2 linked regions of the Paraburkholderia bryophila genome follow. The protein of the gene in region 2 interacts with the protein of the main gene of each other region in a pairwise test. Links are inferred from orthologs where the notes say so. Each region holds a gene or a part of one and is shown on either strand. Other genes may lie near its edges.

The links.
Region 1: the proteins of GGD40_RS13050 (region 2) and GGD40_RS03960 interact in binary tests that used the Escherichia coli proteins (3 or more experiments, as listed by UniProt). The link is inferred for Paraburkholderia bryophila from one-to-one orthologs.

The regions. Positions count from the first base shown.
Region 1 is NZ_JACCAS010000001.1:916,294-922,592, forward strand. Bases 1,287-4,250 are described here. They hold GGD40_RS03960 (replicative DNA helicase), read right to left. Parts: upstream 3,481-4,250; coding sequence 2,092-3,480; downstream 1,287-2,091. Other genes in these bases: GGD40_RS03955 (DUF47 domain-containing protein), read right to left, coding at 1,287-1,884; rplI (50S ribosomal protein L9), read right to left, coding at 3,615-4,067; rpsR (30S ribosomal protein S18), read right to left, coding at 4,095-4,250. Also shown: GGD40_RS03945 (SDR family NAD(P)-dependent oxidoreductase), read left to right, coding at 1-183; GGD40_RS03950 (inorganic phosphate transporter), read right to left, coding at 248-1,258; more of GGD40_RS03955, read right to left, coding at 1,258-1,286; more of rpsR, read right to left, coding at 4,251-4,370; priB (primosomal replication protein N), read right to left, coding at 4,373-4,672; rpsF (30S ribosomal protein S6), read right to left, coding at 4,726-5,100; GGD40_RS03985 (zf-HC2 domain-containing protein), read right to left, coding at 5,257-6,299. UniProt on the Escherichia coli protein: The main replicative DNA helicase, it participates in initiation and elongation during chromosome replication. Travels ahead of the DNA replisome, separating dsDNA into templates for DNA synthesis.
Region 2 is NZ_JACCAS010000001.1:2,948,026-2,954,330, reverse strand. Bases 1,794-4,763 are described here. They hold GGD40_RS13050 (UvrD-helicase domain-containing protein), read right to left. Parts: upstream 4,339-4,763; coding sequence 2,248-4,338; downstream 1,794-2,247. Other genes in these bases: GGD40_RS13045 (oxidoreductase), read left to right, coding at 4,711-4,763; GGD40_RS13055 (hypothetical protein), read right to left, coding at 1,794-2,075. In the rest of the region: GGD40_RS13060 (c-type cytochrome), read left to right, coding at 498-1,406; more of GGD40_RS13055, read right to left, coding at 1,494-1,793; more of GGD40_RS13045, read left to right, coding at 4,764-5,760; GGD40_RS13040 (hypothetical protein), read left to right, coding at 5,968-6,305. UniProt on the Escherichia coli protein: Rep helicase is a single-stranded (ss)DNA-dependent ATPase involved in DNA replication; it can initiate unwinding at a nick in the DNA. It binds to ssDNA and acts in a progressive fashion along the DNA in the 3' to 5' direction.

The sequences.
Region 1 (6,299 bases), 2.0 Mb from region 2 along the record:
GCGACCCAGCAAGGCATCGAAAGCGCGGAAGCGCTCGCACGAGGGCAAGCCAAGGTGCCGCTCGGTCGCTATGCCAAACCGGAGGAAATCGCCGACGTCGCGCTGTTTCTGGCGAGCCGCCGCGCGAGCTATGTGACGGGCGCGATTGTCCCGATGGATGGAGGCAGCGCGCCGCTGATCTGAGCGACGCGCTGTTATTCGAGCGTCAATTACCGAAGGAGCGGCGCGCGTGAAACGCCCGCTGCCCTTACAACAAACGGTGGCCGAGCCACCAGGCGAGCGCGGAGAGCGCAGCGGAGGCCGGAATCGTCAGAATCCACGCCCAGACGATGTTCCCAGCCACACCCCAACGCACCGCGCTCAGCTTCCGCGTTGCGCCGACACCGACGATCGCGCCGGTGATCGTATGCGTGGTGGACACCGGAATGCCGAGCCACGACGCGGTAAACAGCGTGATCGCCCCACCCGACTCCGCGCAAAACCCGCCGACCGGCTTGAGCTTGGTGATCTTCTGCCCCATCGTGCGGACGATCCGCCAGCCGCCGAACAGCGTGCCGACACCCATCGACAGATAGCAACCGCCGATCACCCACAGCGGCGGCGCATCCGCGATTGAGGACGCATACCCGGTCGCGATCAGCAGCATCCAGATAATGCCGATGGTTTTCTGCGCGTCGTTGCCGCCGTGGCCGAGGCTATACAAACCCGCCGACACCAGTTGCAAACGCCGAAAGCGCCGATCGACCTTGCTGGGCGGCGTGCGGAAGTAGATCCACGAAACCGCCAGCATGAAAAACGACCCGAGTACGAAGCCGAGCAGCGGCGAGATAAAGATGAACGCGACCGTCTTCATCAGACCGTCGAGATTCAGCGAACCCCAGCCCGACTTGGCCAGCGCCGCACCCACCAGTCCGCCGATCAACGCATGCGACGAGCTCGACGGAATGCCGTAATGCCAGGTGATGATGTTCCAGCCGATCGCACCGACCAGCGCGCCGAAAATCACGTAATGGTCGACGATCTGCGGGTCGATCGTGCCTTTGCCGACGGTCGCGGCCACCTTCAGGTGGAACACGAAGTACGCGATCACGTTGAAGGCCGCCGCAAAGGCCACCGCCTGCTGCGGCTTCAGCACGCCGGTCGACACGACGGTCGCGATCGAATTCGCCGCGTCGTGAAAACCGTTCATGAAATCGAAAATCAGCGCGACGGCCACCAGGCCGGCAACGACCCAGATAGCGAGTTGTATCGATTGCATTATGCGTTTTCCAGCACGATGCCTTCGATGATGTTCGCTACGTCCTCACACTTGTCCGTGATCGTCTCGAGCAATTCGTAAATTGCTTTCAGCTTGATCAGGGTCTTGACGTTGTCTTCTTCGCGGAACAGTTTCGACATGGCCGAGCGCAGCACGCGGTCGGCTTCCGATTCCAGCCGGTCGATGTCCTCGCAGGCCTTGAGGATCTGGCTCGCCTGCTTCATGTCCGACAGCAGGCCGACGGCGAATTGCACGCGCTCGGAAGTCGCCGTGCAGATGTGCGCCAACTGGCTCGCCTCGGAGGTCACAGCCTGCACGTCGTACAGCGAAATGGCAGTGGCGACGTCCTCCATCAGATCGAGGATGTCGTCCATCGTGGTGATCAGCTTGTGGATTTCATCGCGATCGAGCGGCGTGATGAAGGTCTTGTGCAGCAGGTCGATGGTTTCGTGCGTGAGCTTGTCGGCAGCCTTTTCGGCTTTCTGCACGTTCTGCTTGTGGGTCTCGGCGTCTTGCAGATTGTCGATCAGCAGTTCCAGCTCACGGCTTGCTGAGACGATGCACGCTGCGTGCGCATTGAAAATTTCAAAGAACTTGCCCTCGGTGGGCATGAATCGACCGAACATTGGGATCCCGAAAATTGGTCACGGTATGGCTGACATAAAACCGCCACATTGTACCGTTCCGAGTCCCTGATCACACTTTCGAAAGCGCCGTTACAACAGGCGCTGCGCTTAGCGCTTCCCTTCTCGGCGGATTTCCCGTGAGCTTTCAGCGGGGGTTCCGCGGGCGTTGACGAGGGTGTTGCCGACGCCGCTTACCGGCCTGCCCGATCAATCGCTGTAGAAATTCTGCGCGCCGGCAAAGTTATCGAACTTCGTGAATTGACCATGGAACGTGAGCCGAACGGGACCGATCGGACCATTCCGCTGCTTGCCGATAATGATCTCCGCGGTGCCCTTATCCGGACTGTCCGGGTTGTAAACTTCGTCGCGGTAGATGAACAGGATCACGTCCGCGTCCTGCTCGATAGCGCCGGATTCGCGCAAGTCGGACATGATCGGCCGCTTGTTCGGGCGCTGTTCGAGACCCCGGTTGAGCTGGGACAACGCGATCACCGGCACGTCGAGTTCCTTGGCAAGACTCTTCAGCGAACGCGAGATTTCCGAAATTTCGGTCGCGCGGTTTTCACCGGACGACGACGAACCGCTCATCAGCTGCAAATAGTCGATGATGATCAGCCCGAGCTTGCCGCACTGCCGCGACAACCGGCGTGCGCGAGAACGCAGTTCCATCGGGTTCAAACCACCGGTTTCGTCGATGAAAATCTGCGCCTCGCTCATTTTCTGCACGGCGTGCGTGAGCTTCGGCCAATCCTCGTCGGTCAGACGGCCGGTACGCATGCGGTGCTGATCCAGCCGGCCGACGGAGCCGAGCATACGCATGGTCAGTTGCGAACCCGGCATTTCCATCGAAAACACCGCGACCGGCAGGCCGTACTCGACCGCCACGTATTCGCCGACGTTCATCGAAAACGCCGTTTTACCCATCGACGGACGGCCCGCGACGATGATCAATTCGCCGCCGTGCATGCCCGAAGTCATGCGGTCCAGATCGACGAACCCGGTCGGCGTGCCGGTCACATCGCTCGGATTGGCGCTGTGGTACAGCGTGTCGATCCGCTCGACCACTTGAGTCAGCAGCGGCCCGATTTCGAGGAAGCCTTGCGTGCCACGCGCACCGTCTTCGGCAATCGAAAACACCTTCGATTCCGCCTCGTCCAGCAACTGGCGAACTTCCTTACCTTGCGGATTGAACGCGTCCGCCGAGATTTCGTCGGCCACGGACACCAACCGGCGCAACACCGCGCGATCGCGCACAATTTCCGCGTAGCGGCGGATATTGGCCGCGCTCGGCGTGTTCTGTGCGAGGGCATTCAGGTAAGCGAGGCCGCCGACTTCTTCCGCCTTGCCCGACGTGCCGAGCGCCTCGTACACCGTGATCACGTCGGCCGGCCGCGTGGCCGCGATCAGCTTGCCGATGTGTTCGAAGATGAGGCGGTGGTCGTAGCGGTAAAAATCGCTCTGCGACAGGAAGTCGGCGATGCGGTCCCACGCCGCGTTATCGAGCAGCAGGCCGCCCAGCACCGATTGCTCGGCCTCGATCGAATGCGGCGGGACCTTCAGCGACTCGATTTGGGGATCTTTGGACGGTGCGTTCATGGAGAGGAATTATCGGGTAATCGGGCAGCGACGGCGAGGGGAAAAGCTAAAAACCAGGCACAAAAAAAGGCAGGGGCCGGTCACCCGGCCCCTGCCTTTTGCCAGCAACTTCCTGGCCAATACGACTTTGATGCTTAGACGTGTTCGCCGATCACAGCCACCGTCACATCGACGAGAACGTCGGTGTGCAGCGAAACTTGAACTGCGTGTTCGCCAACCAGCTTCAGCGGGCCTTCCGGCAGACGCACTTGCGCCTTTTCCACTGCGAAGCCTTGCTTGACCAGTGCGTCAGCGATGTCGGCGTTCGTCACCGAACCAAACAGACGGCCGTCAACGCCAGCCTTCTGGTTGATCTGAACCGTCGAGCCTGCCAGCTTTTCGCCTTGAGCCGTAGCAGCCGCCAGCTTTTCAGCGGCGATCTTTTCGAGTTCAGCGCGGCGAACTTCGAATTCAGCCAAAGCTTCCTTCGTTGCACGGCGAGCTTGCTTTTTCGGGATCAGGAAGTTACGTGCGTAACCGTCCTTGACCTTCACGATGTCGCCCAGGTTACCCAGATTGACGACTTTTTCCAGAAGAATGATTTGCATTCGGATGCTCCTTATCGCGTCGTCGGGTTAGGCCTTGTGCTGGTCGGTGTACGGCACCAGCGCGAGGAAACGTGCGCGCTTGATTGCCGTATCCAGCTGGCGTTGATAATGCGACTTCGTACCCGTGAGACGCGCCGGCGTGATCTTGCCGTTTTCGCCGATGAAGTCCTTCAGCGTGTCGAGGTCCTTGTAGTCGATGTGATCGACATTAGCGGCCGTGAAACGGCAGAACTTCTTGCGCTTGAAGAGCGGATTTTGTTGCTGACGACGCTTGTCGAATTTCTTACCAGTCGGGCGGGGCATGTTCAGTCCTTTCCAATGTCCTGCAATGCTGTGATGTGAAATACCAGAGTTCTTGCGTTGCGGTGCTTTTTCGCCAGAAAGCCGGTGAAGAGCGTTTCCACGCCCATCTGACAGCTTTCGAGCTTACCGCTCGCCTCGCCTGCCGCTACCGCCTGCATGGTCAGTTCGACTTGCCGGGTAATACCGGCTTCGACGACTTCCGTGCGGTGGTGCAACGTGCAACCTGCAATCGGAACGCCGGCGGGGGTGTACCGCACCGGTTCGCGTTCGACGACGCTGGCCGTGAGTTGCAGCCGATTCATGGAGCCTTGGGCAAAAGCGACGCTGGAGTCTCTGGTAGCTTAAATAGTGTGTCTTAAGCCTGCGCTTCAGACGGTTGCGTAGCAGCCGACTTCTTGGCTTCTTCGCGCTGCACTTCCTTCATCATCGGCGACGGGCCGGTTTCGGCCTTCTTCAGCTTGACGATCAGGTGACGCAGAACAGCGTCGTTGAACTTGAATGCGTGTTCCAGCTCGTCGAGCGTGGTTTGGTCGCATTCGATGTTCATGCAGACGTAGTGAGCCTTAGCGAGTTTCTCGATCATGTAGGCCAGTTGGCGACGGCCCCAGTCTTCGATACGGTGGATCTGGCCACCGTGCGAGGTGATCGTGGACTTGTAACGCTCGATCATTGCGGGCACTTGCTCGCTTTGATCCGGGTGCACGATAAAGACGATTTCGTAATGACGCATATTCACTCCTTGTGCTGACTTATGGATTTAAGCCACCCGGGCGTCGAACCGGTGTGGCAAGTGAGAAGCCAAAGAGTGTAACCCGAATGGGGCCGGGTTGCAAGATATCCCGTTAATCCGCGGCCCGAATCGGGTGTGTTTTCAAGGGTTTAGTACTCAACTGCCCTCCGAGCGTTCGCTGCCCGACTGCAGACGCGCCTTCAGCGCCGCTTCCAGACCGGTCAATGCATCCGGCGCGGCGTCCGTGATCGCCCACCAGGTCATGCCCGCCGCGCTCCAGTGGGCGATCGAGTAGCCTTCGCGCTCGAGCGTCGCGGGGGCCGTGGGCGCTGCGCCTTCCGTGTTGTGGCCCGTGCCGCCGGAACCTGCTTGCGGAAAGACGTACACGTCGATCACATGCTTGCGGTAGTGGTACACCAGCACACCCACCCGCTGATGCGCGAGGTAATCCAGCCGCCCGCCCTCCAGCGGAAAGCCGCTCGCCGCGAGGTCTTCGACCGGCGGCGAATAGTCCAGCCGACCGTTGAACCACGGTTTGACCGTGTGCTTGTCGGTCGAAATCACGTCGATGTCGCGGCCGGAAACCTGCGCGCGCACATGGCTTTCCACCAGCTCATCGGCGAATGGCGAGAGGTCGGCGGGACGGCTCAGGTTCAGGGTCACCACCGCTGCGCCAGCGCACAACGCGATGGCCAGCGCGGCGAGCCAGCCCGGCGCGAGCAACCGGGACGCGCCGCTCCCACCGCCCGCGCCACCCATGCCGATCGGCTGGCCGAAGCCACCGGACGGCAAACGCCAGCCATCCAGCCAGCCCCGCCGACGGCGCGGACGTGATGGCGCCCTGGCGGCGTCCATCGCGCTGTCCGGTTGCGGGCCCGTTGCCCGTGGATCGTCTGCCGCGGTGGCCGGCCCTTCGATCGCGGCTCCCGGCCGTTCGGTTGCAGTCAGCGGCTGTCCAATCGCGAGGTCCGCTCCATCGGTCGCAGTCAGCGGCTCAGCCGCCGCGACAGCCCCTTCCATCGCCGGCAAGCCAGCCAGAATCCGCGCTCGCAGCGACTGCGGCGCGCGATGATAAGTCGCCGCCCGCAATGCGCCCCGCAAGGCGCCCAGATTCTCGCTCTCACGCCGGCAGGCCTCGCAGCTCTCGATGTGCTGCTGGACACGCCGCGCATCCGGCGCGGGCAATTCATGATCGGCGT
Region 2 (6,305 bases):
AATGACGAGTCGTCCCGCTCCGTCGCGACGGCAGGAACTGGGTGAACAACTGGGAGGAAGAAGGCGAACCTGGATTTCCGTCTATTTTTCAAACGGAAATGAAGATGCCGAAAGACATTGTGCCGAATGTTTTTCCATTGGCCATTTTGGTGCGCCCGGCTGGGATCGAACCAGCAACCCCTGCCTTCGGAGGGCAGTACTCTATCCATTGAGCTACGGGCGCTTCAACACAAAAGCGCGGCAACCAGAGCGGAAGCGACGCCAAAGCGAGACCGAGAGAATACCCGGTTTCGGCCCAAGCGTCCACCGGGCGGCCTCGATAGCCCCGTCGGACGCGCTCGGCTCGCCCTCATCGATGCGGGTAAACGCCTGCTGAACACCGCGCCGCGCCCCTCGCCGCCGTCGAAAGCTTGCGTCTATAATCGTCCCTGGCTGATATAGAACAAGAAGTTGCCGTCACGCTGTACCGCTCACATACCCACGGAGACGAGACAAGCATGAGCGAAGCACCACACGAAGCCCCGATCAAAACCCCAGGACAGCTCATTGCCGCGATCATCGCCAGCTTTGCTGTTCCGATCGTCATCATCGTTCTGCTGGTCGCGTACGTCGATAATTCGACACGCACCGGCGCCGGCACCGACTCTCTCTCCGAAGCCGAAGTCACCGCGCGCATCAAGCCGTTCGCGCAGGTCGACATTCGCGACGCCAATGCGCCGCGCGTCTACAAGACGGGCGAAGAAGTCTACAAGGCCGTTTGCTCCGCGTGTCACGCGTCGGGTGCGGCAGGCGCGCCGAAATTCACCAATGCCGCCGACTGGGCCCCGCGCATTTCGCAAGGCTTCGACACGCTGTGGCACACGGCGCTCGCCGGTAAAGGCGCGATGCCGCCGCGCGGCGGCACCAGCCCCGACGACTACAGCGACTTCGAAATTGCGCGCGCCGTGGTCTACATGGCGAACAATTCCGGCGCGAGCTTCCCTGAACCGGCACAACCGGCAGCGGGTGCGCCGGCGACAGCAGCTTCTGGCGCAACGGCAGCGGCAGCAGCCGCGCCGGGCGGCGCTTCCGACGCAGGCGCGGCCCAAGCAGCCGCAGCCATGGCCGCCATGGCGAGCGTGCCGCAAGCCGCCGCGCCGGCAGCCGGTGCCCAAAGCGCAGATGCTTCGCAAGCGGGCAAGGCCTTGTACACGCAGGTCTGCCAGGCCTGTCACGCGGCCGGCGTGCTGAACGCACCGAAGTTCGGCGACAAGGACGCCTGGGCGCCGCGCCTGAAAGATTCCATGGACACGGTCTATAACTACGCGCTGCATGGCAAGGGCGCGATGCCGCCGAAGGGCGGATCGAACGCTTCGGACGCAGACGTAAAGGCCGCCGTCGATTACATGGTCAGCGCGGTGAAGTAACCGGCTCGACGGGCATCGACTACTCGCGGCCCTAGCCGCGTAACGAAAAATCCCTGTCTCACGGCAACGTGAGGCAGGGATTTTTGCTTATTCGTCGTGGCTCGGTGCAATCGCCGGCCGGCTGAATGCATCGACAAACGCCAACGCCGGTGTGTCGCGAGCCAGCGCGGCGAGATGCTCATGCAAAGCAGCAGGCGTAAGCCACGGATACGCCAGCCCCGCTTGCAGCGCGTCGAGCAAAGCGCCGTCGGCATCGGGCACGACGTCCATGCGGGCGATATGAATATGAAAGCCCGTGACGACCGGTGTTTCGTCGAACGTCCACCGATACACGCCGTGGCCGACGCGCAATGCGCCCGTCGCCGGTTCGCGCATCACCACCAGCCAGGGCAACGCATCGATCACGCCGTCTTGCACGGCGAGCGCATCGCAGACGTAATAGGTCCTGCACCGCGTGTATTGGGCGCCGAAATCGGTAACGAGCGTTTTGGCGATGGCATCGGCGCCGACGGTGCGCGCCGGAAACGCGATATTCGACGTCGCAAGCGACATGGTGAGCACGGCGTCGGCAGCGAAGGCCTCGGCGATGCGTTCGGCCCGCGTGTTGTCTTTCGCGTCGATGTAGGTTTCAAGCGCGCGACGATAAGGTGCAAGCGGCAGCGAGGTCATGCGGGCGGTCTCCAGTGAACGGCGATGCCCGCCGACTTTCACCGTCGACGAGCCGCGTCACTCTAGCGCGAGCGCGCCGCCAAACCACCGAAGCACCTGTCGCTCGCGGGGTTTTGCGCACCACGCAGCGGCGCGACACGATACGGTAAGGCAAGGCACGACCCCAGCCCGCTCAAGGCTTCTGCAACAGCGCCTTCAAACTCGCCAGCCGGTCTTTCGGCGACATCGGCGCCTCATCCGCCGTAGGCGGCGGCGCATCATCGAGCAGCATCTCGGGAATGAAACGCGACGGCTCGCACACCACCGTCTCTCTCGCGCGCTTGCGCTTCTTGCACCAGTTCAGATGCAGACTGCGCTGCGCACGCGTAATCGCGACGTACATCAAGCGGCGTTCTTCCTCGATGCGCGCGTCGTCGATCGGCTCGTCGTCGGGGCCGCCGCGGTGCGGCATGATGCCTTCCTCGACGCCCACCAGAAACACGTGCGGGTACTCCAGCCCTTTCGACGCATGCACCGTCGACAACCGCACCGCGTCGGGATCTTCCTCGCGGCCTTCGAGCATCGACATCAGCGCGACCGTCTGAATCAGGCCAAGCAGGTTCTTGCCGGTGTCGCCGAGACCGTCGGCGGTGTCGTAGCCGGTTGCCTCGCTATTCGCGGCGCCTTCCGGCTCGGCCTTGGTGCCCTTGCGTTTTAGCCATTCCATGAACTCCAGCACGTTCTGCCACTTGGACTGCGCCTGACGTTCGTCGAACGCGTCGTACAGATAGGCCTCGTAGTGGATCGCGTCCATCAGTTCATCGAGCAGCGGGCCGGCGGCGTCTTTCTCCGCGCGATCGGTGAGGCGCTGCATGAAGTCGCAGAACACGCGCATCGGTTCGATCTGGCGCGGCGACAGGCGCGCTTCGATGCCGCCCATATACACCGCCTCGAACAGCGACACCTTCGCCTGACCCGCGAACGAACCGAGCGCTTCGAGCGTCGTATTGCCGACGCCGCGACGCGGCGTCGTGATCGCGCGGATGAACGCGGGGTCGTCGTTCGCGTTGGCGATCAGGCGCAGATACGCGCAGATGTCCTTGATCTCGGCCTTGTCGAAAAACGACTGCCCACCCGACAGCACATACGGAATCCGTTCCCGACGCAGCACCTGTTCAAAGATGCGCGCCTGGAAATTGCCGCGATACAGAATCGCATAGTCGCGGAAATTCGCGCGGCGCTCGAACTTGTGCGCGGACAGCCGGAACACCACGGACTCGGCTTCGTGTTCTTCGTCATTGCACGGCGTGACGGTGATCGTGTCGCCCATGCCGTGTTCGGACCACAGTTTCTTTTCGAACAGCTTCGGGTTATTCGCAATCACGTTGTTCGCGGCGGTCAGAATGCGCACCGTCGAACGATAGTTCTGCTCGAGCTTGATCAGGTGCAGCTTCGGAAAATCCTTGCTGAGCTGGCCGAGATTTTCGAGCGTCGCGCCGCGCCAGCCGTAGATCGCCTGATCGTCGTCGCCCACTGCGGTGAAAGCCGCGCGCTTGCCGGCCAGCTGCTTCACCAGTTCGTACTGGCACGCGTTGGTGTCCTGATACTCGTCGATCAGCAGATAGCGCAGCTTGTTTTGCCAGCGGTCGCGCACCGGCTCGTTTTTCTCGAAGAGCTCGGCGGGCAGGCGGATCAAATCGTCGAAATCGACTGCCTGATACGCGTGCAGCGTCGCCACGTAATTGCGGTAAACGATCGCGGCCTGATGCTCGTCTTCGTTCGCGGCGATCGCCATCGCCTGTTCCGGCATGATCATGCCGTTTTTCCACAGCGAGATGATCGACTGGATCTTGCGGATGAAACCCTTGTCCGTGGACCCCACCTGCTCCTGGATCATCCCGAAGCAATCGTCCGAATCCATGATCGAGAACTGCGGCTTTAGTCCGACGTGTTCCGCTTCCTGCCGCAGAATCTGCACGCCGAGCGAGTGGAAGGTGCAGACCGTCAACTGATTGACGGGCACTTTGCGGCCTTCCTTGCCGGGCGTGGTGAGCGTTTTGCCTTCGAGCAGCTTGCCCACGCGCTCGCGCATTTCCAGCGCGGCCTTGTTGGTGAATGTGACGGCGGCGATGTGGCGCGGCTCGAAGCCCTTGGCCTCGATCAGGTGCGCAATTTTCTGCGTGATCACGCGCGTCTTGCCGCTGCCGGCGCCGGCGAGCACGAGACACGGGCCGTCAAGATAACGGACCGCTTCATTCTGGGCGGGGTTCAGGCCTGCGGACATCGTGTGTGGATGGGTAATGCGGTTGAAGGCGGCGGAAGACGCGGCGGCCCGGCATTGCCGGCCGGCGGTCTGGAGGCCCAAGATCATGCTGCGTGGCACCGGCGGCTGGTACGGGTGCCCTGCGCGCCGCGCGGGTGTTCCGGCCCGCTTGGGTTCGCGCGAGAGGAGCGATGTTAACACGGATGAATATGACGGACGACGACGCTAGTCGACCTTCCGTGCCGCAGTGCCGGCTGACTTCGCCTGACAGGCACGCCGGACAATCCGTGACTGCCACGCCCGCGGGCCGCCGCCCGAACATGCCACAATTACAGCGTTGCGCGCCGACGCCGCGGTGGCCAGGCGGCGCGCCGTTTTTGCAGGAAGACACGCATGTCCGCATCGCTGAAGATTGGATTGATGGGTTACGGTTTTGCTGGCGCCACCTTTCATGCGCCGGTGATCGACCACTGCGGGCGCGCGAGCGTCGCGGCGATTGCGACGGGCCGGCCGGAGCAGGCGCTCGCCGACTATCCGCACGCGAAAGTGGTGGCCGATCTCGACGCGTTGCTCGCGCTCGAGGAAATCGACTGCGTCGTGATCGCGACGCCCAACGACACGCACTTCGACCTCGCGCGCCGCACGCTGGAAGCCGGCAAACACGTGGTGGTCGACAAGCCGGTCACGCTCACCGCCGCCGACGCGCATACGCTCGCCAACATCGCGCTGGCCCGCGGCAAGCGGTTCGTGCCGTTCCATAACCGCCGCTGGGACGGCGATTTCATGACCGTGCGCGACCTGCTCGCCGCCGGGACCTTGGGGCGCGTCACGCAATTCGAATCGCATTTCGACCGCTTTCGTCCGGAAGTGCGGCAACGCTGGCGCGAAGAGGCGTCGCGCGGCGGCGGCCTGCTGTTCGACCTTGGGCCGCATCTGATCGACCAGGCGCTCGCGTTATTCGGCGCGCCGCAGACCGTATCGGCGACCGTGCGCACGCATCGCGACGAAGCCAGCGCGCCGGACTACGTGCACATTCAACTCGGCTATGGCGAATTCGAGGTCGTGCTGCACGCCAGCGCGCTCACCATGCTGCTCGCGCCGCGGTTCGCGATCCACGGCACGCGCGGGAGCTACGTGAAATACGGGCTCGACACCCAGGAAGATCAGTTGAAGGCCGGTCTGCGCCCCGGCGACGAGGGCTTCGCCGCCGGCAATACAGCGGGCGTGCTGCGCGTGCTGGAAGGCGATCAGGAAGTGGAACAGGAACTGCCGACGCTTAACGGCGATTACGCCGGCTTCTACATTGCCCTCGCCGATGCGATCCAGAACGGCGTGAAATTCCCGGTCAGCGCTCAGGAAGCCGTCGACGTCATGACGATTATCGAACTGGCTGCGCGCAGTTCGGAGGAAGGCGTCCGTTTGCCGTTCGAGCGGATTCGCTAAGGGGTTGGCCGGCGGGTTGGCCGACGTCCGGCGACGGTCTGTGTACCCAAAACCCGGTTCACCAGCGTCGCCGCGCCGCCTGAAACTGACAAGCCCGAAAGGAACATAACGTTACAAATAAGCGCCCCTCTCCGGTCAGCGCGAACGCCGTCTTATCCGTTGCTACCCGGGTAGCACCAGAAAACGACAACGACTTCCGGAGAGTCCATGCCCCGTATCATTCGCGCAGTAGCAGCATGCGCTTTGCTCAGTTCGCTCGCCGCTTGCGTGGTGGCACCCCAACCGGCGCCGGCCCCGCGCCCTAACCCGCAGCAGATCGCGTATGAGCGCCTGCATCAGGTCGACGGCCGTATCGACAACCTGAGCCGCCGCATCGACGCTCACGTCAACCAAGGCTACTACCCGCCCCCGCAAGGCGGCGCGCTGCATCACCGCCTCGACGTGATCCGTCAGGAATCGCACGACATGGCGGCGCAACACGGCGGCGGGCTGTCCGGCGACGAACAGCGCGTGCTGAACCAGGAACTGGACAACGCGGCACACGC